One region of the Streptomyces sp. NBC_00158 genome, then DNA from elsewhere that is predicted to be linked to it. Evidence: riboswitches for the same ligand, from Rfam matches in the RefSeq annotation. Region 1 holds a riboswitch; each other region holds the start of a gene.
The links. Region 1 has a riboswitch for cyclic di-AMP ahead of OG553_RS07410 (M23 family metallopeptidase). Riboswitches for the same ligand answer to the same signal wherever they lie in the genome.
Positions count from the first base shown of each region.

Region 2: linked by a shared signal. The riboswitch ahead of OG553_RS04195 (LysM peptidoglycan-binding domain-containing M23 family metallopeptidase) and the one ahead of OG553_RS07410 (M23 family metallopeptidase) in region 1 are both predicted to bind cyclic di-AMP.
Region 3: linked by a shared signal. The riboswitch ahead of OG553_RS20420 (transglycosylase family protein) and the one ahead of OG553_RS07410 (M23 family metallopeptidase) in region 1 are both predicted to bind cyclic di-AMP.

Region 1 covers NZ_CP108161.1:1,661,596-1,668,063, forward strand. Annotated here, with positions in the region: gene OG553_RS07395 (GNAT family N-acetyltransferase) at 1-146, opposite strand, end outside; gene OG553_RS07400 (HPr family phosphocarrier protein) at 357-638, shown strand; gene OG553_RS07405 (GntR family transcriptional regulator) at 862-1,527, opposite strand; gene OG553_RS07410 (M23 family metallopeptidase) at 1,709-2,512, opposite strand; cyclic di-AMP (ydaO/yuaA leader) riboswitch at 2,525-2,684, opposite strand; gene OG553_RS07415 (M16 family metallopeptidase) at 2,902-4,269, opposite strand; gene OG553_RS07420 (M16 family metallopeptidase) at 4,290-5,642, opposite strand; gene OG553_RS07425 (DNA topoisomerase (ATP-hydrolyzing) subunit A) at 5,870-6,468, shown strand, end outside.
Region 2 covers NZ_CP108161.1:923,097-929,564, forward strand. Annotated here, with positions in the region: gene OG553_RS04180 (guanylate kinase) at 211-876, shown strand; gene OG553_RS04185 (MBL fold metallo-hydrolase) at 1,028-2,230, opposite strand; gene OG553_RS04190 (SGNH/GDSL hydrolase family protein) at 2,364-3,149, opposite strand; gene OG553_RS04195 (LysM peptidoglycan-binding domain-containing M23 family metallopeptidase) at 3,313-4,344, opposite strand; cyclic di-AMP (ydaO/yuaA leader) riboswitch at 4,349-4,551, opposite strand; gene OG553_RS04200 (tyrosine-protein phosphatase) at 4,830-5,651, shown strand; gene OG553_RS04205 (aspartate aminotransferase family protein) at 5,721-6,468, opposite strand, start outside.
Region 3 covers NZ_CP108161.1:4,412,369-4,418,836, reverse strand. Annotated here, with positions in the region: gene OG553_RS20435 (DUF501 domain-containing protein) at 1-294, opposite strand, end outside; gene OG553_RS20430 (septum formation initiator family protein) at 346-834, opposite strand; gene eno (phosphopyruvate hydratase) at 924-2,210, opposite strand; gene OG553_RS20420 (transglycosylase family protein) at 2,527-3,270, opposite strand; cyclic di-AMP (ydaO/yuaA leader) riboswitch at 3,273-3,445, opposite strand; gene OG553_RS20415 (transglycosylase family protein) at 3,721-4,776, opposite strand; gene OG553_RS20410 (cytochrome P450) at 4,916-6,142, opposite strand; gene OG553_RS20405 (globin domain-containing protein) at 6,340-6,468, shown strand, end outside.

The DNA of each region.
Region 1 (6,468 bases):
GACTCGTCCGAGACCTGTTCGTAGAAGCTGACCAGGCGGCCCGCGTCCTCGGTGGTGATGGGGCGGATCCGGGCGGTGCCGCCGTCGCGCAGCACGACGTCCGCTTCCCAGTGGGCCGGGTACGAGGGGTCCGACGCGGTGGTCATGGGGCCACCTTAAGGGGCGGTCCGGCCAGGTGTGCGAGTGCGGTGGGCGGCCCGCCCGGCGCGTGCGCGGCGAAGACGGCGCACCGGGGCGAACCGGTGCAAGCTGGGGAGGGTCGAACGGCAGTGGACAGGGGCCGAAGGTCGGTCCGAGCATTCCGGACGGCGTGAGAGACTGGTCTAGACAACCCGTAGAACCTGAAGGGCATCACCATGGCAGAGCGCCGCGTCAACGTCGGCTGGGCCGAGGGCCTGCACGCTCGTCCCGCCTCGATCTTCGTCCGGGCGACGACCGCCTCCGGAGTCCCGGTGACCATCGCGAAGGCCGGCGGCGACCCCGTCAACGCCGCGTCGATGCTGGCGGTCCTGGGCCTGGGCGCCCAGGGCGGCGAGGAGATCGTCCTGGCTTCCGACGCCGAGGGTGCGGACGCCGCGCTCGACCGCCTCGCGAAGCTGGTCGCCGAGGGCCTCGAGGAGCTCCCCGAGACCGTCTGACCCTTCGGGTCCGGTAGACCGGAAGCCGCAGTCCCCACCACCCCGGGGGCTGCGGCTTCCGCTTTTCCCCTTCGGGGATCCGGTCGGTGCACCCGGTCGGGAAATCCTGGAATTCGGATTCGGCGTGAGGGGACCGGGCCGCGGTCGCGCAAAACGGACGGGAATTCCACCGGCGTCCGGGACGGACGGTTCCGGGATATCCCTCCGTTGTATACGGGAATTGTTAATTCGGAGCGCTCGCCGTGTTTACGGCAGGTTGCGGATTCCTCACCCGCGGCCGGTGCGCCCCGGCCGACCGCTGCGCGTGCAGCGCGGTCAGCGCCCTGGCCCGCTCCGCGTCCCCGCGCGCGACGGCGTCCACGATCGCGGCGCGCTCGGCCCAGCACTCCGCGGGCTGCGCGGGGGCCTCGACCGCGTACATCCAGGCGATCTTGTGCCGGGTCTGGGTCAGCAGGGCGATCAGCCCCGGGCTGGCCGAGGCCTGGGCCAGCGTCTCGTGGAACCAGCTCCCCAGGGCGCGCAGGTCCTCCCCCTGGGCCCGCCCGGCCCGTTCCCGGCCCAGCCTGACCAGCCCGCGCAGCACCTTCAGGTGGCCGTCGGTACGCCGGCGGGCGGCCCGGGAGGCGGCGAGCGGCTCCAGCAGCGTCCGCAGCTCCAGGAGGTCGGCGGCCTCCTGCTCGGTCGGCTCGGCAACGCAGGCGCCCGCGTGCCGCCGCGTGGTGACGAAGCCCTCGGACTCCAGGGTCCGCAGCGCCTCGCGGACCGGCACGCGCGAGACCCCGTAGCGGCGGGCCAGCACCTCCTCGGTCAGCCGGCCGCCCGGCCCGAAGAATCCGGAGACGATATCGTCGCGGATCGCTGTGCACACCGCGTGCGCCGGAATACGCAAGGCCGGACCTCCGCTGGTTTCGGTTCGGTTTATCGTGGCCGTTCCGCGACTCTATGGCAACAGGCGACGGATTTCCGAGCGGGTCGGCGAACAAGGCCGGAAACAGGGGCGGAAATACGGAGAAGGCCCCGGCTCTGTGAGCCGGGGCCTTCTTCGGTGAAGCGTGCTGTGTGCCTGCGGGTCAGATGCCCACGCCGTGGCTGCGCAGGTAGGCCAGCGGGTTGATGTCCGTGCCGTACGTGGCGCCGGTGCGGGCCTCGAAGTGCAGGTGCGGGCCGCTGGAGTTGCCGGTGGAGCCCGACAGGCCGATCTGCTGGCCCGGGGTGACCGTTTCGCCGGCGGAGACGCTCAGCGAGTCCAGGTGCCCGTACTGGGTGTACGTGCCGTCGTTGTGGCGGATCACGACGTTGTTGCCGTAGGCGCCGCCCCAGCCGGCCTCGACGACGGTGCCCGCGCCCACGGCGTGGACGGAGGTGCCGGAGTCGGCGTGGAAGTCGATGCCCGTGTGGCTGCCGGAGGACCACATGCCGCCGCCCGCGCCGTACTGGGTGCTGACGTACGAACCGTCGATCGGGGAGACGAAGGTGTTGAGGCGCTTGCGGGCCTCTTCCTTGGCGGCCTTCTCGGCGGCCTCGCGCTCGGCCTTCTCCTTGGCCTCGGCGGCGCGCTTGGCCTCGGCTGCCCGCGTCTTCGCCTCGGCCTCGGCCTGGGCCTGCGCGGCCACGGCCTCGGCGGCGCTCTGCTGCGTCGCGGCCTGGACCTCGATGTCGTCCTGCAGACCGTCGGCGACGACGATCGCGTTCTGACCGGTGTCCTCCATGGACGGAGCGCTGCTGTTGTCCGCCGCGAAGGCCGGAGCGGCCAGGGTGCCGACCACGCCCGTGGTGGCGAGGGCGGCGACGCCGGCGAAGCCGGCGGTCTTGCGGCTCAGACGGCTGGAACCACGGTGCTTACCAGAACCGGCGGCACGACTGCCAAACGCCATGAAGGGGGTGATCCTTTCCTTCCCTCTCGCCTACCGGGTTAGCTGACGGGTTCGGAGCAGGAAGGTCTCCTACGGGCCTCCTCTTGCGAGGGGGTCCGATTCACCCCAGGGACGCATGTGGGTCCCCGGCTCCCCAGGCTCGCGCCTGACGGGGACTCGGCGATCGCTGTCCGGTGCCGCGGGTGCGGCGGTTACAAACTGACGAACAGCACGGCCGACGCTAGGCGGATCATCAGTCAATCGCCAAACAGACGAGCGGTTTTGTTGCGTACGCCACACCGCATACCTGCAACCACACCACTAAACGGACAAAGGGGGCTCCGGTGGGCGTTCCACCGGAGCCCCCTGGAAACGGGCCGGACACCGGCCCGTCTCGGGCCTCGCGCCGCTCAGTTGGAGACGACGGTGACCTCACCGATGCCGAGGGCCAGGACGGGCTCCTCGATCTGCGCCGCGTCACCCACGAGGATGGTGACCAGACGGTCCACCGGGAAGGCGTTCACGACCGCCGAAGTGGCCTCCGCCGTACCGGTTTCGGCGAGCCGCGCGTACAGCCGCGCCTGGTAGTCGTCCGGCAGCTCCTGCTCGACCTGGTCGGCCAGGGTGCCGGCGACGGAGGCGGCCGTCTCGAACTTCAGCGGGGCCACGCCCACCAGGTTCTGCACCGCCACGTCCCGCTCGGCGTCGGTCAGTCCGCCCTCGGCGAGGGTGCGCAGCACCTTCCACAGGTCCTCCAGCGCCGGACCCGTGTTGGGGGTGTCCACCGAGCCGCTGATGGCGAGCATCGAGGCGCCCTTGCCGTCGGCGGTCGAACGCAGCACCTGCCCGAAGGCGCGCACGCCGTAGGTGTAGCCCTTCTCCTCGCGCAGCACCTTGTCCAGGCGGGACGTGAGGGTGCCGCCGAGGCAATAGGTGCCGAGCACCTGCGGGGCCCAGACGATGTCGTGCCGGTCCGGCCCGATCCGGCCGATCAGCAGCTGCGTCTGGACGGCGCCCGGCCGGTCCACGATGACCACGCGGCCCGTGTCGTCGGCCGTCACCGGCTGGACGGGGCGGGCCGCGGCGGTGTCGCCGGTCCAGGCGCCCAGGGTGTCCGCCAACAGGGCGTCCAGGTCGATGCCGGTCAGGTCGCCGACGACCACCGCGGTGGCGGTGGAGGGGCGTACGTGGGCCTCGTAGAAGGCGCGTACGGCCCCGGAGTCGATCCGCGCGACCGTCTCCTCGGTGCCCTGGCGCGGGCGGGACATGCGCAGCGTGGCCGGGAACAGCTCCTTGGAGAGCTCCTTGGCGGCGCGGCGCTGCGGATTGGCCAGCTCGTGCGGGATCTCGTCGAGCCGGTTGCGCACCAGGCGGTCGACCTCGCCGTCGGCGAAGGCGGGCGCGCTCAGGGCCTCGGCGAGCAGGGCGAGCGCCTTGGGCAGCCGGGAGGCCGGAACCTCCAGGGAGACCCGCAGACCCGGGTGGTCGGCGTGCGCGTCGAGGGTGGCGCCGCAGCGCTCCAGCTCGGCGGCGAACTCCTCGGCGGAGTGCTTGTCGGTGCCCTCCGACAGGGCGCGGGCCATGATGGTGGCCACCCCGTCGAGACCCTCGGGCTCGGCGTCCAGCGGCGCGGCGAGGTTGACCTCGACCGCCACCACCTGCTGGCCGGGGCGGTGGCAGCGCAGCAGGGTCAGGCCGTTGGGGAGCGTGGAGCGCTCCGGGGCCGGGAAGGCCCACGGCTTCGCCTCGCCGGCCTGCGGCCGCGGGTGGAAGGTCATCGTGACGGCTGCGGTGTCGCTCACTGCTCCGCCCCCTCGTTCTCGTCGTGCTGCTCGGTCTCGTGGGCCTCGGCGCCGGCCAGCGGCTCGTAGACCAGTACCGCGCGGTTGTCGGGGCGCAGCCGGGCCGCGGCCACGGCCTGCACCTCCTCGGCGGTGACGTCCAGCACCCGCTGGACGGCGGTCAGGGCGAGCTGGGGGTCGCCGAACAGCACCGCGAAGCGGCACAGTTCGTCCGCGCGGCCGGCCACCGTGCTCAGCCGGTCCAGCCACTCGCGCTCCAGCTGCGCCTGCGCGCGCTCCATCTCCTCGGTCGTCGGGCCCTCGGCGGCGAACCGCGCGAGCTCCTCGTCGACGGCCGCCTCGATGGCGGGCACCTCCACGCCGCTGGAGGTCTTGACGTCCAGCCAGCCCAGCGAGGGCGCACCGGCCAGGCGCAGCATGCCGAACCCGGCCGCCACGGCCGTCTGGTCACGGCGTACCAGGCGGTTGTGCAGGCGGGAGGACTCGCCGCCGCCCAGCACGGTCAGCGCCACGTCGGCGGCGTCGCACTCGCGGGTGCCGTCGTGCGGCAGGCGGTAGGCGGCCATCAGCGCGCGCGCCGGGACCTCCTCGACGATCTCCTCGCGCAGCTGCCCGCCCATGACCTCGGGGAGCGAGCCGTCGCGCGGCGGCTGCTTGCCGTCGTGCGCCGGGATGGTGCCGAAGTACTTCTCGACCCAGGCGAGGGTGCGCTCCGGGTCGATGTCGCCCACGACCGACAGGACGGCGTTGTTGGGCGCGTAGTACGTACGGAAGAAGTTGCGCGCGTCCTCCAGGGAGGCGGCGTCCAGGTCGGCCATCGAGCCGATCGGGGTGTGGTGGTACGGGTGGCCCTCCGGGTAGGCGAGGGCGGTCAGCTTCTCGAACGCGGTGCCGTACGGGACGTTGTCGTACCGCTGGCGGCGCTCGTTCTTGACGACGTCGCGCTGGTTCTCCATGGACTCGTCGTCCAGGGCGGCCAGCAGCGAGCCCATGCGGTCCGCCTCCAGCCACAGGGCGAGCTCCAGCTGGTGGGCCGGCATCGTCTCGAAGTAGTTGGTGCGCTCGAAGCTGGTGGTGCCGTTCAGCGAGCCGCCGGCGCCCTGGACGAGCTCGAAGTGCCCGTTGCCCGGTACGCTCGCCGAACCCTGGAACATCAGGTGCTCGAAGAGGTGAGCCAGACCGGTCCGCCCCTTGACTTCGTGGCGCGAGCCGACGTCGTACCAGAGGCAGACGGCGGCGACCGGAGTGAGGTGGTCCTCGGACAGCACCACGCGCAGGCCGTTGGCCAGCCGGTGCTCGGTCGCTGTCAGGCCGCCGGAGCCGGCCTGAGCTGTGGCCGTGTGACCCATGGGCATGTGGTCCCTTCGATCGCGATGCAGAGATTTCTGTCAGACCTGCCACTGTATGCAAGCGCACCGACGGCCGGATAAGTTCCCGGGTCACTCCCGCCGACTCCGTACGGGGGACCCCCGGGGTCGGAGTCGGCGTTGTCGGTGCCTCGGGCCACAATGGTCCGCGTCAACCACGCCAGATCCACCCAGTACACCCCGAACCTTGGTTAAGGAGCCGCGCAGCGATGGCCCGCCGCAGCACGAAGACCCCGCCGCCGGAGGATTTCGAGGAGAAGATCCTCGACATCGACGTCGTCGACGAAATGCAGGGCTCCTTCCTCGAGTACGCGTACTCGGTGATCTACTCCCGCGCCCTGCCCGACGCACGCGACGGCATGAAGCCGGTGCACCGGCGCATCGTCTACCAGATGAACGAGATGGGCCTGCGGCCCGACCGGGGGTACGTCAAGTGCGCCCGCGTCGTCGGCGAGGTCATGGGCAAGCTCCACCCGCACGGCGACCAGTCGATCTACGACGCCCTCGTGCGCATGGCCCAGCCCTTCTCGATGCGGCTCCCGCTGGTCGACGGCCACGGCAACTTCGGCTCCCTCGGCAACGACGACCCGCCGGCCGCGATGCGCTACACCGAGTGCAAGATGGCCGACGCCACGTCGCTGATGACGGAGTCGATCGACGAGGACACCGTCGACTTCACCGCCAACTACGACGGCCAGGAGCGCGAGCCCGTCGCCCTGCCGGCGGCCTACCCGAACCTCCTCGTCAACGGCGCCTCCGGCATCGCCGTAGGCATGGCCACCAACATGGCCCCGCACAACCTGGGCGA
Region 2 (6,468 bases), 740 kb from region 1:
CGCTACCGGAATTCCCCGGGCAGTGGTCTTCTCACCGGATATGGAGAGGGGGATTCGAAATGCGCAACCACGCCGTGGGCCTCCGCCCGCGCCTGGACAAGGTCAAGTCCGGCCGCTGAGCCGCACTCTGATCCTTCGGCGAGTGCCGTGAGCCCCGGCCCACGGCACTCGCCGACATGCGTTCCTTGAATCACGAGGTGAATACCAGTCATGCCAGTCGATCCCAAGCCGTTCCTCACCCGCCCCACCGGCTGCCTGTTCGTGTTGTCCGGGCCTTCGGGCACGGGGAAGACCTCACTGGCGCGCGCCATGGCCGAGTCCGATCCGACGCTGGTCACCACCCGGTCCGTGACCACGCGCCGGCCCCGGCCCGGAGCCGGCGAGGAACACTACGACCACGTCTCCCGTGACGAGTTCCTCAAGATGGCCGGCAACGGCGAGTTCGCGCAGTGGATCCACCCGTCCTTCGACGAGTACTACGGCACCCTGCGCGCTCCCCTTGAGGAGGCGCTCGGCCGGGGCCAGGACCTGCTTCTCGACTACTGCCCCGAGGGCTACCTGAACCTCCGGCGCTGCTTCCCGGAACAGACCGTCGGCATCTTCGTCATGGCCCCCAGCGTGGAAATGATGGACCGGCGGCTCGCGGGCCGGGGCAGTGAGAACGAGGAGGAGCGGGAGCTGCGGCACACGATGGCGCTGCGCGACTTCAACTTCGTGGCGGAGCACGCCTACCACGTCGTCAACGACGACTTCGAGGAGGCGCTGGGCACCCTGCTGGCGATCCGCCGGGCGGAGAAGGCCCGGCTCGCTCACCAGGGCCTGGCGCTGGGGGCGTACGCACGCCACGCCGAGCCGACGCTGCTGCGCTACTACTGACCCCTGCGGGCCGGCCCTGCGCGCCGGGGCCGCCCCGCAGCCGCTGCTTCCGGTCGGCGGGGGTGGCGGCCGAGCGCCGGGCCGTCCTGTCGTCGTACGCGGGATCCGCGTACGCACGACGACAGGACGGCCCGCTCGCGCTCCTGCGGGGTCAGCGCTCTCCCGCGAGGTCCAGGTCACCCGCCCGGGGCCCGCTCGGCGCCGGGCCCGCCGGGTCCGCCGGCTTCGGGTCGCGCCAGGGGCGGGCGATGGGGGTGGAGACCGGGCGCCACCAGGGGTCGACGGGCAGCTTGCCGGCGGGCTCGAAGGGCTCGCCGGGGCGCGGGGCGGCGATGCGCTGGCCCGCGTCCCCGGCGGCGTCGAGCGTCCAGTCGGCGGGTTCGGCCCAGGCGTGGAAGGCCAGGTTGAAGGTGCCCCAGTGGATCGGGAGCAGCGTCCCCGCCGGAGCCCCGCCCTGGAGGTCGAGGTGGGCCCGCAGGCCCTCCTCGGGGGTCATGTGGATGTCGGGCCAGTACTCCGAGTACGCGCCGATCTGGATCATCGTGGCGTCGAACGGGCCGTGCTCGGCGCCGATCTCCTTGAAGCCCGGGAAGTAGCCGGTGTCGCCGCTGTGGAAGATCCGGTGCCCGCCGCCGCTGACCACCCAGGAGGCCCACAGCGTGAACTGCTGGTTGCGCAGGCCCCGGCCGCAGAAGTGCCGGGCGGGGGTTGCGGTGAGGGTGAGTCCGGCGACCTCGGTGGCCTCGTTCCAGTCGAGTTCGCGCAGCCGGTCCGGGGAGACGCCCCAGCGCTCCAGGTGCGCGCCGACGCCGAGGGGGACGGCGAAGACCGTGTCCGTGCCGGCCAGCGCCTTGATCGTGGGGAGGTCGAGGTGGTCGTAGTGGTCGTGGGAGATCACGACGACGTCGACGGCGCCCAGCGAGGCCAGCGGGACCGGGACGGGGTGGAGCCGCTTGGGTCCGGCGAAGGGGAACGGGGAGCAGCGGTCGCCCCAGACGGGGTCGAAGAGGACGCGGCGGCCGTCGATCTCCGCGAGCACGCTGGAGTGGCCCATCCAGGTCAGGCGCAGTCCGCTCGCCGGCGGCTTGGCCAGGTCGGCGAGGGTGGTCGGGTGTACGGGGACGGAGGCGGCCGGGCTGCGCCGGGCCCGCTGCTCCTTGTGGAAGTAGATCTTGGCGAACTCCGCCATCGATCCGGAAGGTCTGGTCCGGGCCCCGACCGGGTTCCGGAAGACGCCGTCGGCGAAGTTCGGCGAGCGCAGGATCCGCTCCAGCCGTGCGCCGGACGGGTCCGCGCCGAAGGCTTCGGGCCGCAGGGCGCGCAGCCGGGGACGCAGGGGAAGGGAGCCGGTCAAGGCGCCTCCTGGGAAGGTGCAGGATGGGACGGTCGTACGTCTACGACCATCCCAACGCACACCGGCCCCGGAGGATTCCGCCGCGCGGTGTCGTGAGCGCCACCCGGGGCTTCCCCTCCCCCGCCCGGGGCCGCTACAGCGGCAGCAGGTCCGGGCGCTTGGCCTCGACGTGGTCGCCGGAGGACTCGCCGCGCAGCCGGCGGCCGATCCACGGCACGAGGTGCTCGCGCGCCCACTGGATGTTGTCGCGGGTCACGTCCACCGAGCCGCGCGGCGGGACGGGCGGCCAGGGCTGGTCCGGGTCGGCCGGCACCTCGTAACCGAGGACCTGTGCGGCGCGCAGGGCGACGCGGGTGTGGCCCTCGGGCGAGAGGTGGAGGCGGTCGCCGTCCCAGGCCCGGCGGTCCTGGACGGTCTTGAGGGACCAGAGGTCGAGGACGGGGCAGTCGTAGCGGTCGGCGATGGCGCGGACGTGCACGTTGTACGTCGCGATCTTGCCGCGCAGGTGCTTGAGGACCGGTACGCCCCGCGTGTCGAAGCCGGTCGTGATCATCACGAGGCCCACGGAGGCCTTGAGGTCGGCGAGGGCCGCCTCGAACCGCTCCGCGACGTCGTCCGGGTCGCTGCCGGGGCGGATGATGTCGTTTCCGCCCGCGCAGAAGGTGACGAGGTCGGGTGCGAGTTCCTTGGCTCTCGGGATCTGGTCGGCCACGATCTGGTCGAGTACTTTGCCCCGCACGGCCAGATTCGCGTACCGGAAGTCGTGCTCGTCGCGCTGATCGGCCAGGAGCACGGCGAGCCGGTCCGCCCAGCCAAGATAGGAATCCCCGGGTCCCGGGTCCCCCACGCCTTCGGTGAAGCTGTCCCCGATCGCCGCGTACGAGCCGATGGTCTTCAGTGTCGTCTTCGTCGCTGCCACAGGAAGACATCCTTCACCTTGGCAACCAACCTACGCCAACGTAATGAGGGGTTGACGGACCGTGATCTATACCACGCGGGGGATAAGGAATAAGTACACGTGGGGCCGGGACCCCCCTCGGGTCCCGGCCCCACGCGTGTTCTCGTGCCGACGGCGGGTGCCGTCAGATGCTCACGCCCTTGGAGCGGAGGTAGCCGAGCGGGTCGATGTCGGAGCCGTAGGACGGGCCCGTGCGGATCTCGAAGTGGAGGTGCGGGCCGGTCACGTTGCCGGTCGCGCCGGAGAGGCCGATGGTCTGTCCGCCGGTGACGCTCTGGCCCGCGGAGACGGAGAGCGAGGAGAGGTGGCCGTACTGGGAGTACTTGCCGTCGGCGTGCTTGATGACGACCTGGTTGCCGTACGCGCCGCCCCAGCCTGCGGAAACCACGGTGCCCGCGCCGACGGCCCGGACGGTGGTGCCGGTGCTCGCGATGAAGTCGACGCCGGTGTGGTAGCCGGAGGACCACATGGCGCCGCTCACGCGGTACTGGGTGGAGACGCCGCCGGCGACGGGGGAGGTGAAACCGGCGGCGGTGGCGGGCGCGGCTGGCGCGGCGGCCTTCTCGCTCTTGGCGGCGGCGCCGGAGCCCTGGGCGGCCGCGCCGCCGGAGGTGCGGGAGGGCTTGCCGGCGGTGGTCTTGCCCGTGCCCTTGGGTGCCCGGGCCTTGTCGCCCAGGTCCTCGGAGCCGGACGGAGTACCGCTGGAGGATCCCTCGGCCGGGGCCGCAGGGGCCTTCGGGGCGGGGGCGGCGTCCCGGCCGCCGACGAGGGTCAGCTTCAGGCCGGGGTGGATGAGGGACGGGTCCTCGCCGACGGCCTCGTGGTTGTCGGCGTACAGCTGCTCCCAGCCGCCCTCGATGTGGCGCTCGGCGGCGATCTTGGAGAGGTAGTCGCCCGGCACGACGGTGTAGGAGGTCGGCGCGGCGGCGGGGGCCGCGGCGGCGGACCCGGCGGCCGGGGCCGCGGCGCGGAGGGCCCCCGGGGCCTGCGCGCCCTGCGCGGGGACGGACGCGGCCTGGGGGGCGGCCGGGGCGGCGTTGGCGCCGGCGGCCCCCATCAGGGGGAGCGCGAGGGCCGCTCCGCCGGTCCCGGCGACGGCGAAGCCGCGGGATATCGAACGGGACTTCGGACGGCGATGCTTACCCTTTCCGGGCATGGCGAATTCCTCTCCGGCGCCTGCGAGGTGAGCTGTCGGGTTCGGACTGGAGATGTCCGGCCGTACGTGCTGGGCACGGTTTCGGCTTCACCCCTAGCTGCGCCGGAGAAGATCCGGAACAGCGGCCTACCTGGTTCCCCCGCTCCTGCCGCGCGCGATGGTCGGGTGCGGTTCCCGGGCGGCGGCAGGATTAGGCGGTCCACCCGGATCGATCGCGAAGGTAATCGAGCGGGGCACCGGGCAACAAGCCGCGAATTCCCTGACGGATTCGCAGATATGGGGGATCAACGGAATTCCGGTCACCCTGCGTCCATTCCGCACCATCAACAACCGCCCCCACAAGGCAATTCGGATTCCGCGATCAGGCACGCACGGTCACCGTATGATCTGGCTCACGGGGCCCGGCCCGATCTCGCCTCCACATATGGCAAGTTGTTCCCAACCAGACCAATTCGGACACCACGGACCCACGCGGAGGAGTACACGTGACCCAGCAGATACCCCAGCCCCTTCCGGCCCGGCCCGAGCCCGGCGCGGAGCTGACCGGAGTGCGCAACTTCCGCGACGTGGGCGGCCTGCCGACCACGGACGGACGGAGGGTCAGGCCGGGACGACTGTTTCGAAGCGGACATCTGGCGCATGCCACCGAAACCGATGCAGAGTTCCTCGGCTCGCTGGGGCTGCACACCGTCTTCGACTTCCGCAACGGAGCGGACCAGGCCCTGGAGGGCCCGGACGTCGAACTGCCGGGCGTGCGCAACGTGAACATCCCGCTGACGGACCCGGCCGACGGCCGCGAGTTCTGGAAGATGGTCCGCGACGGCCGGCTGGAGCAGCTCCGCGGCCTCCTCGGCGAGGGCCGGGCCGCCGCCCGCATGACGGACTCGTACCGGACGATCATCCGCACCCGCACCGCCGAACACGGCCGCGTCGTGCACGCCCTCGCGCGGGACAGCGTGCCGGCGCTGATGCACTGCGCCGCCGGCAAGGACCGGGCCGGGCTGTCGGTCGCGGTGACCCTGCTCGCGCTGGGCGTGGAGCGCGAGGCGATCGTGGCGGACTACCTGGAGTCCAACGCCCCGCACAACCGCTACCGGGTGCGCCGGGGCAGCGACGAGCCCGAGTCCCGCTCCCCCGAGGTGATGGAGCTGCTGGCTCCGCTGTTCGACGCCCGGGCGGAGTACCTGTTCGCGGCCTTCGCCGTCATCGACGAGCAGTGGGGCGGGGTGGAGCCCTACCTCTCGGAGGGTCTCGCGCTCGCGCCCGAGTCGCTGGAGCGGCTGCGGGACCGGCTCCTGGAGGGCTGACCCGCGAGGGCTGCCCGGACGGCCGGAGGGGACCCGCCAGGGCCCCTCCGGCGCCGTCGCGCCCGCGCCTCAGCGGTTGCCGACCGCCTGTTTGACCAGGGTCCGGCCGAAGTCCCACATCAGCCCGCCCCCGCCGTGCGCCTCGTCCATGACCTCCTGGAAGGCCCCGAGGAACCGCTCCACGTCCGCCTCGTCGACGATCAGCGGCGGGATCAGCTTGATGACCTCCAGGTGGTCCCCGGAGACCTGCGTGAGGATCCGGTGCCGGCGCAGCAGAGGCACCACGACCATCTGGGCGAACAGGCCCTTGCGGGCCGCCTGGAGCATCGCCCACCGGCTGCGCAGCCCCAGGGAGGTGGGCCTGCCGAACTCGATGCCGATCATCAGTCCGCGTCCGCGCACCTCGTGCAGCAGCTCGTACCGGTCCACGAGCGCCGCCAGGCGCCCGCGCAGCAGGTCGCCCGTCGCCCGGGCGTTGGCCACCACCCGCTCGTCCTCCATGACGGACAGGACCGCCAGCCCGGCCGCCATCGCCTGGGCGTTGGAACCGAAACTGGCGGAGTGCACCAGCACCCGGTCCATGGACGAGTAGACCTTCTGGAAGATCCAGTCCTTGCCCAGGGTCGCGCCGACGGGCACGTACCCGCCGGAGAGGGCCTTGGCCACGCACACCAGGTCCGGTTCCACGCCCGGCTCGTGCTGGTACGCGTAGAAGTCCCCGGTCCGTCCGAGGCCGGTCTGCACCTCGTCGGCGATCAGGAGGGCCTTGTGCCGGTGCAGCAGCTCCTGCGCGGCCCGCAGGAACCCGGGCGGGGCG
Region 3 (6,468 bases), 2.8 Mb from region 1:
GGCGGCGAGCTCCGGGTCCTCGGCGAGCCGGGCCTGCATCTCCTTCATCACGCCGTTGGCCTCCAGCGTGCCGATCGCGGAGGCCGCGCGCGGGCACGTCAGGTAGTACAGCGTCGGGAAGGGCGTGCCGTCGGGCAGCCGGGGTGCGGTCTCGACGACGTCCGGCTGACCGCAGGGGCAGCGGTGCGCGATGGCGCGCAGCCCGCGCGGGGGGCGGCCGAGCTGCTGCTCGAACGCCTCGATGTCCGCGTCGGTCGGCTCGGTCCGGTCGGTCTGGGGCGGGGGCGTCTGCATGCCTGGAGGAAGTCTCTTCGTTCGGTCGTGCGTGATGGGTGGGTCAGTGGGTCATTCGCCGGGGCGGTCGGCCTTGTCAACGCCGTCCCAGACGTTGGAGTACCAGGGGCGGTCGGAACCGTCCTGGCCGCCGCGGCGGTGGTCCGGGGCCGCGGCCCCGGGGTCGGTCATGATGTAGCCGATCTCCCCCGGGCGCAGGAAGTGCAGGTGCTTGCGCGCCTGCTGCTCCGCGTAGGCGGGGTCCTGCCAGCGGGCCTTCTCGTCGCGGAGCTGTTCGAGGCGCTTGCGCGCGGTGTCCGCGGCCCGCTGCTGGTCCGTGATCTCCGAGCGCTGGGAGACGTACTGGCGCATCGGATACGCGAGGGCGACGACCAGCGTACAGAGGACGAGGACCAGCAGTGCCGCGCGGCCGGTGAGCCGGCTGCGGCGGATGTGCCGGCGGGACTGCGAGCGGTAGACGTGGGCCGCGGTCCGTTCGCCGAGCTGCTTGAGCCGGGTCGCCGTCGAGAAGGTGGAGAACCGATCCCGGTTCCCGGCCATGGCCCCGCCTCCCCTGTGCGCGCACTACGCAATACGTCCCCGCACACGGTACGGGACCGAGTGCGGGGACGTACGGAGGCTGAGCGCGATTAGCCCTTGAAGCGCGGGAAGGCGCTGCGGCCGGCGTACACGGCCGCGTCGTCGAGGATCTCCTCGATGCGCAGCAGCTGGTTGTACTTGGCGACGCGGTCCGAGCGGGCCGGGGCGCCGGTCTTGATCTGACCGCAGTTCACGGCGACGGCGAGGTCGGCGATGGTGACGTCCTCGGTCTCACCGGAGCGGTGCGACATCATGCACTTGAAGCCGTTGCGCTGGGCCATCTCGACGGCGTCGAGGGTCTCGGTCAGGGAACCGATCTGGTTCACCTTCACGAGCAGGGCGTTCGCGGAGCCCTCCTCGATGCCGCGGGCGAGGCGCTCGGGGTTGGTGACGAAGAGGTCGTCGCCGACGATCTGGACCTTGGAGCCCAGGCGGTCGGTGATGGTCTTCCAGCCGGCCCAGTCGTCCTCGAAGAGCGGGTCCTCGATGGAGACGAGCGGGTACGCCTCGACGAGCTCGGCGTAGTAGTCCGTCATCTCGGCGGCCGAGCGGGACTGGCCCTCGAACTCGTACTTGCCGTCCTTGTAGAACTCGGACGCGGCGACGTCGAGCGCGAGCGCGATGTCCTTGCCCGGGGTGTAGCCGGCCTGCTTGATGGCCTCGATGATGAGGTCGAGCGCGGCGCGGTTGGACTCCAGGTTCGGGGCGAAGCCGCCCTCGTCGCCCAGGCCGGTGGAGAGGCCCTTGTTGTGCAGGACCTTCTTGAGGGTGTGGTAGACCTCGGCACCCCAGCGCAGCGCCTCGGAGAAGGACTCCGCGCCGATCGGGGCGATCATGAACTCCTGGATGTCCACGTTGGAGTCGGCGTGCGACCCACCGTTGAGGATGTTCATCATCGGAACGGGCAGCAGGTGCGCGTTCGGGCCGCCGAGGTAGCGGAACAGCGGCAGGTCCGAGGCCTCGGACGCGGCGTGCGCGACGGCGAGGGAGACGCCGAGGATGGCGTTGGCGCCGAGCGAGCCCTTGTTGTCGGTGGCGTCGAGGTCGAACATGGCCTGGTCGATCAGGCGCTGCTCGGTGGCGTCGTAGCCGACGAGCTCCGGCCCGATCTGCTCGATGACGGCGAGGACGGCCTTCTCCACGCCCTTGCCCATGTAACGGTTGGGGTCACCGTCACGGAGCTCGATGGCCTCGAAGGCACCGGTGGAGGCGCCGGACGGAACGGCAGCACGGCCGGTGCTGCCGTCGTCGAGGCCCACCTCGACCTCGACCGTGGGGTTGCCTCGGGAGTCCAGGATTTCCCGGGCTACGACGACGTCGATGGACGGCACGAGCATCTCCTTCTGGGATGTGACGCTGGGTGTGCGGTGGCGTGTGGGCCGTGGGACGGCCCTGCCGACTAGAGCCTAACCGGCTCCGGGGTGTGGGCTGCCCGACCGCCCGGGTCCTGGGACGAAAAAGGGGCCGAATACCCGCCTTCCGGGACATAGGGCCCCTGAATTCGCGTGCCTGACGAGAGAGGAGACGGCGGAGGTCGGCGCTCCGGTTCCGGAATGCGGGCACTGGAGGACGACACGCCGCCGCCCGGCGCGTGGGGGGATACGCGCCGGGCGGTGGGGATGCTGCGGGGTGCCGCGAGTGTTACGCGGACGTTCAGGCGAGCTTCAGCTTCTGGCCCGGGTAGATCAGGTCGGCGTCGGAGACGGTGTCCTTGTTGAGCTCGAAGAGCTTCTCCCAGCCGCCCTTGACCTTGTTGGCGTCGGCGATGGTGCCGAGGGTGTCGCCGTCCTTGACCGTGTAGGTGCCACCGGTCGCCGGGGTGCCGGTCGACGGCTTGGCCGGGGTCCAGTTGCCCGAGCCGTTGCCGGAGCCCTTGGTCTCGGTCGTCGAGGTGGACGGCTTCGCCGGGGCGGGCTTGGCCGGAGCGGGCTTCGCCGGGGCCGGCTTGGCCGGAGCGGGCTTGGCCGGGGCCGGCTTGGCCGGAGCGGGCTTCGACGGGGTGGTGGAACCGCCGCCGTTGTACGAGGAGTTGGACAGGCCGACGCCGCAGTGCGGCCAGGCGCCCTTGCCCTGGCCCTTGAGGACCTTCTCGGCGATGGCTATCTGCTGGCCCTTGGTGGCCTGGTTGGCCTGCGAGGCGTACGCCTTGCCGCCGTACGCGGCCCAGGTGGAGGCGGAGAACTGCAGACCGCCGTAGTAGCCGTTGCCGGTGTTGATGGACCAGTTGCCGCCGGACTCGCAGGCGGCGACCTTGTCCCACTCGGCCGCGGTGGCGGCGCTGGCGGTGCCGGCGGCCATCAGCGGGGCCGCGACGGCGACACCGGCGACACCGGCGAGCGTGACGATGCGGACGGCCTTGGAGCCGCGGCGGTGCTTGCCCTTGCCGGAAAGCAGCATGGAGTTCTCCTCACCGACGCCTTCGAGGTGAGCTGTCGGGTTCGGGCGGATGAGTTGCCCGGTCACGCGGCGCGGCGCGTGTCTTCACCCCTAGCCGGTACGCGGGCCGTCTCTCAACGGCCTTTCCCGGCGCCTACCTTGGTTCCCCCGCTCCTGCCTTCGGCGCTTGCGCGACGACTGTTCCCTCCGTCCGCCGGCAGGATTCGGCGATGCGGTCGAAGGAGCCCGCGGTGGCGAGCGATTCAGAAGGTAGACAGGTCTCTCCCCGATGTTCAACGTGTGATTTTGGGGAGAAACCGGCCTACTTGCCTCTCTCGGGAGCACGTTTGTGCAGGTGAGAGGCGGGTTTGCAACAGTTCCGGAACGAGACACGCCAGTTGTCCGGAAGAGATGCATGTCTCATTTGGCGATAACGGACATTCAACTCTTAATGGATGCCCGAACTGCCCTCTATTTCTTGGTTAGATCCAGGTTCTGTCCGGGCTTGATGAGGTCCGCGTCCCCACCGATGACCTGCTCGTTGGCCTTGTAGAGCTCGTCCCAACCGCCCTTGACGCCCTTGGCCTTCGCAATGTCCGAAAGGCTGTCGCCCGGCTTCACGGTGTAGACGGGCTCCCCGGCGGGCACTGACGCCGTGCCAGGTGCCGCCGGCACCTCGATGGCGGCCGGGCCGCGGTGCTTGCCCGAGCCGTCGGTCGCCCCGGCGGACGGGGTGGCCGTCGGGTCGCCCGGGGTGGCCGGGGCGGTGGGCGTGACGCCCGGGGTGGGGGTGGCGCCGGGGGTGGCCGGGGCCGTCGGGGTGACGCCCGGAGCGGTCGGGGTGCCCGGCGCCGTCGGCGTGGGCGTGCCCGGGGTGGGCGTGCCCGGGGTGGGCGTGGCCGTGCCGGGCGTCGTGGGCTGGACCGTGAAGTCCGGCGCGGGCATGACGGGCAGTCCGCTGGAGGGGCCCAGCGGGTAGTCCGGCAGCCCGCTCGGGTTGGACGGGGTGTTCGGCGCCGGGGTCGGGGCCCCGAAGTCCGTGGAGGGCTTGCCCTTGCCCGCGTTCGGCACCGAGCCGTCGGGGCGGCCCTTGGTCGGCGCGACGGGCCCGGGCTCCAGCTTGTCACCGGGGTCCACCTCGGGGGCGGGGCCCTGCTGGGTCAGTCCGGCCGAGGCGGAGCACAGCGGCCACGCCTGGGGGCCCTGGGAGGCCAGCACCCGCTCGGCGACCGCGATCTGCTGGGAGCGGCTGGCGAGGTCGGGGCGCTCCGCGTACGCGAGGCCGCCGGCGTTGCGCCACTGCTCCAGGGTGAACTGCAGGCCGCCGTAGGCGCCGCTGCCGGAGTTCGCGCTCCAGGTGCCGCCGCTCTCGCAGTCGGCGACCTTGTCCCACGTGGCGGTGTCGGCCGCGTTCGCACCTGTGGCGGCGAGCAGCGGCATGGCCAGCGCGGAGCCGGTGACTCCTGCGGTGACGACGATCGCGGGTACCTGGCGGGGGCGTCTGTGGCGGCCGTTCCCGGGAAGCATGAGACTGCACCTTTCGCATAACGGCGGGGTAACGGCAGAACCTAGCCGCCTTCGAACGGATGTCACAAGTTCGACGGGGGAGCGACTTCCGGACCGGCTTCCAGGCTGACTTCCGGTCAGTCGCGCTTCGCTCGCGGCCTCATTCGTTCGGGACTGTGAAGCGGACGGGGAGGGTGCGCAGGCCCCTCATGATGAGTCCGCCGCGCCAGCGCAGGTCAGTAGGGGGAATCGCAAGTTCCAGATCCGGCAGACGCTTCAGCAAAGTTCCGAGTGCCGTCTGCCCTTCGAGACGGGCGAGCGGGGCGCCGAGGCAGTAGTGGATCCCGTGGCCGTACCCGAGGTGCTGATTGTCACTCCGGGAGAGGTCCAGGGTGTCCGGCTCGGCGAACCGCTCCGGATCGCGGTCGGCCGCCGCGAGGACCACCAGTACGGGGTCCCCCGCCGCGACGTCCTGCCCGCCGAGGGCCAGCGGCCGGGTGGCGAACCGCCAGGTGGCGAGCTCCACGGGGCCGTCGTAGCGCAGCAGTTCCTCGACGCCGGTCTCCAGCAGCGCGCTCTCCCCGGCGGCGAGGGAGGCCTGGAGCCGCTCGCGCTGGTCCGGGTTCATGAAGAGGGAGTGGATGCCGTTGCCGATGAGGTTCACGGTCGTCTCGAAGCCGGCGAAGAGCAGGATGAAGGCCATCGCCGTGGCCTCGGCCTCCGTCAGATGGTCTCCGTGATCACTTGCCCGGATCAGATCTGAAATGAGGTCATTGCCCAGATCATCCCGCTTGCGGTGGATGAGTTCCCCGAGATAGGTGCGCATCTGCTTCACCGAGCGGGCGACCCCGCCGCGCGGCCCGCCGCCGTGCCGGATCATCATCCCGGCCCAGTCGCGGAAGTCGTCCTGGTCCTCGCGCGGTACGCCGAGCATCTCGCAGATGGCGTAGATGGGGAGCGGGAACGCGAACTCGTGGATGAGGTCCGCCTCCCCCTTGGCCGCGAACCGGTCGATCAGGTGGTCGGTCAGCTCCTGGACGCGCGGGGTGAACTCCGCCACGCGCCGAGGGGTGAACGCCTTCGACACCAGCCGCCGCAGCCGGGTGTGGTCCGGCGGGTCGATGTTCAGCAGGTGCGTCATCAGCTCCGCCTTGCGCTCCCCCGGGATCCCGGTCTTGCCCTTGGCGTGCGCCGGCTCCGCGTGGTGCGCCGGGTTCTTGGACAGCCGCTGGTCCGCGAGGGCCTGGCGGGCGTCGGCGTACCGGGTCACCAGCCACGCCTCGACCCCGCTGGGCAGCCGGGTGCGGTGCACCGGCGAGTTCTCGCGCAGCCAGGCGTAGGCCGGGTACGGGTCGGTCGCGAACTCCCAGTCGAAGAGCGTCGGCATCTCCGGGAGGGAAGGATCGGGCTGGGCGGCGGAGGTCTGATCGTGCACCCGTCGACCGTATCCCGGCTCGCCACCGGCCATCCCTTATGGCCGCTTCGTCGCGGCTGTCCGCAGATCGGACATCACTTGACGCCGGGTTCTGCGACATTCCTACTTTCGGTTCTGTGGATGTGAGGATCTTGAAAAGCAGTTTCGCGGTGGTGGAGAGAAGGGCCGAGCACGCGGTCAAGTACTTCTACTCCCACCTCTTCTGGCACAACCCCGGGCTCCGCGAACTCTTCCCGGCCTCCGCCGAGGACATGGAACGCCAGCGCGACCGGCTCTTC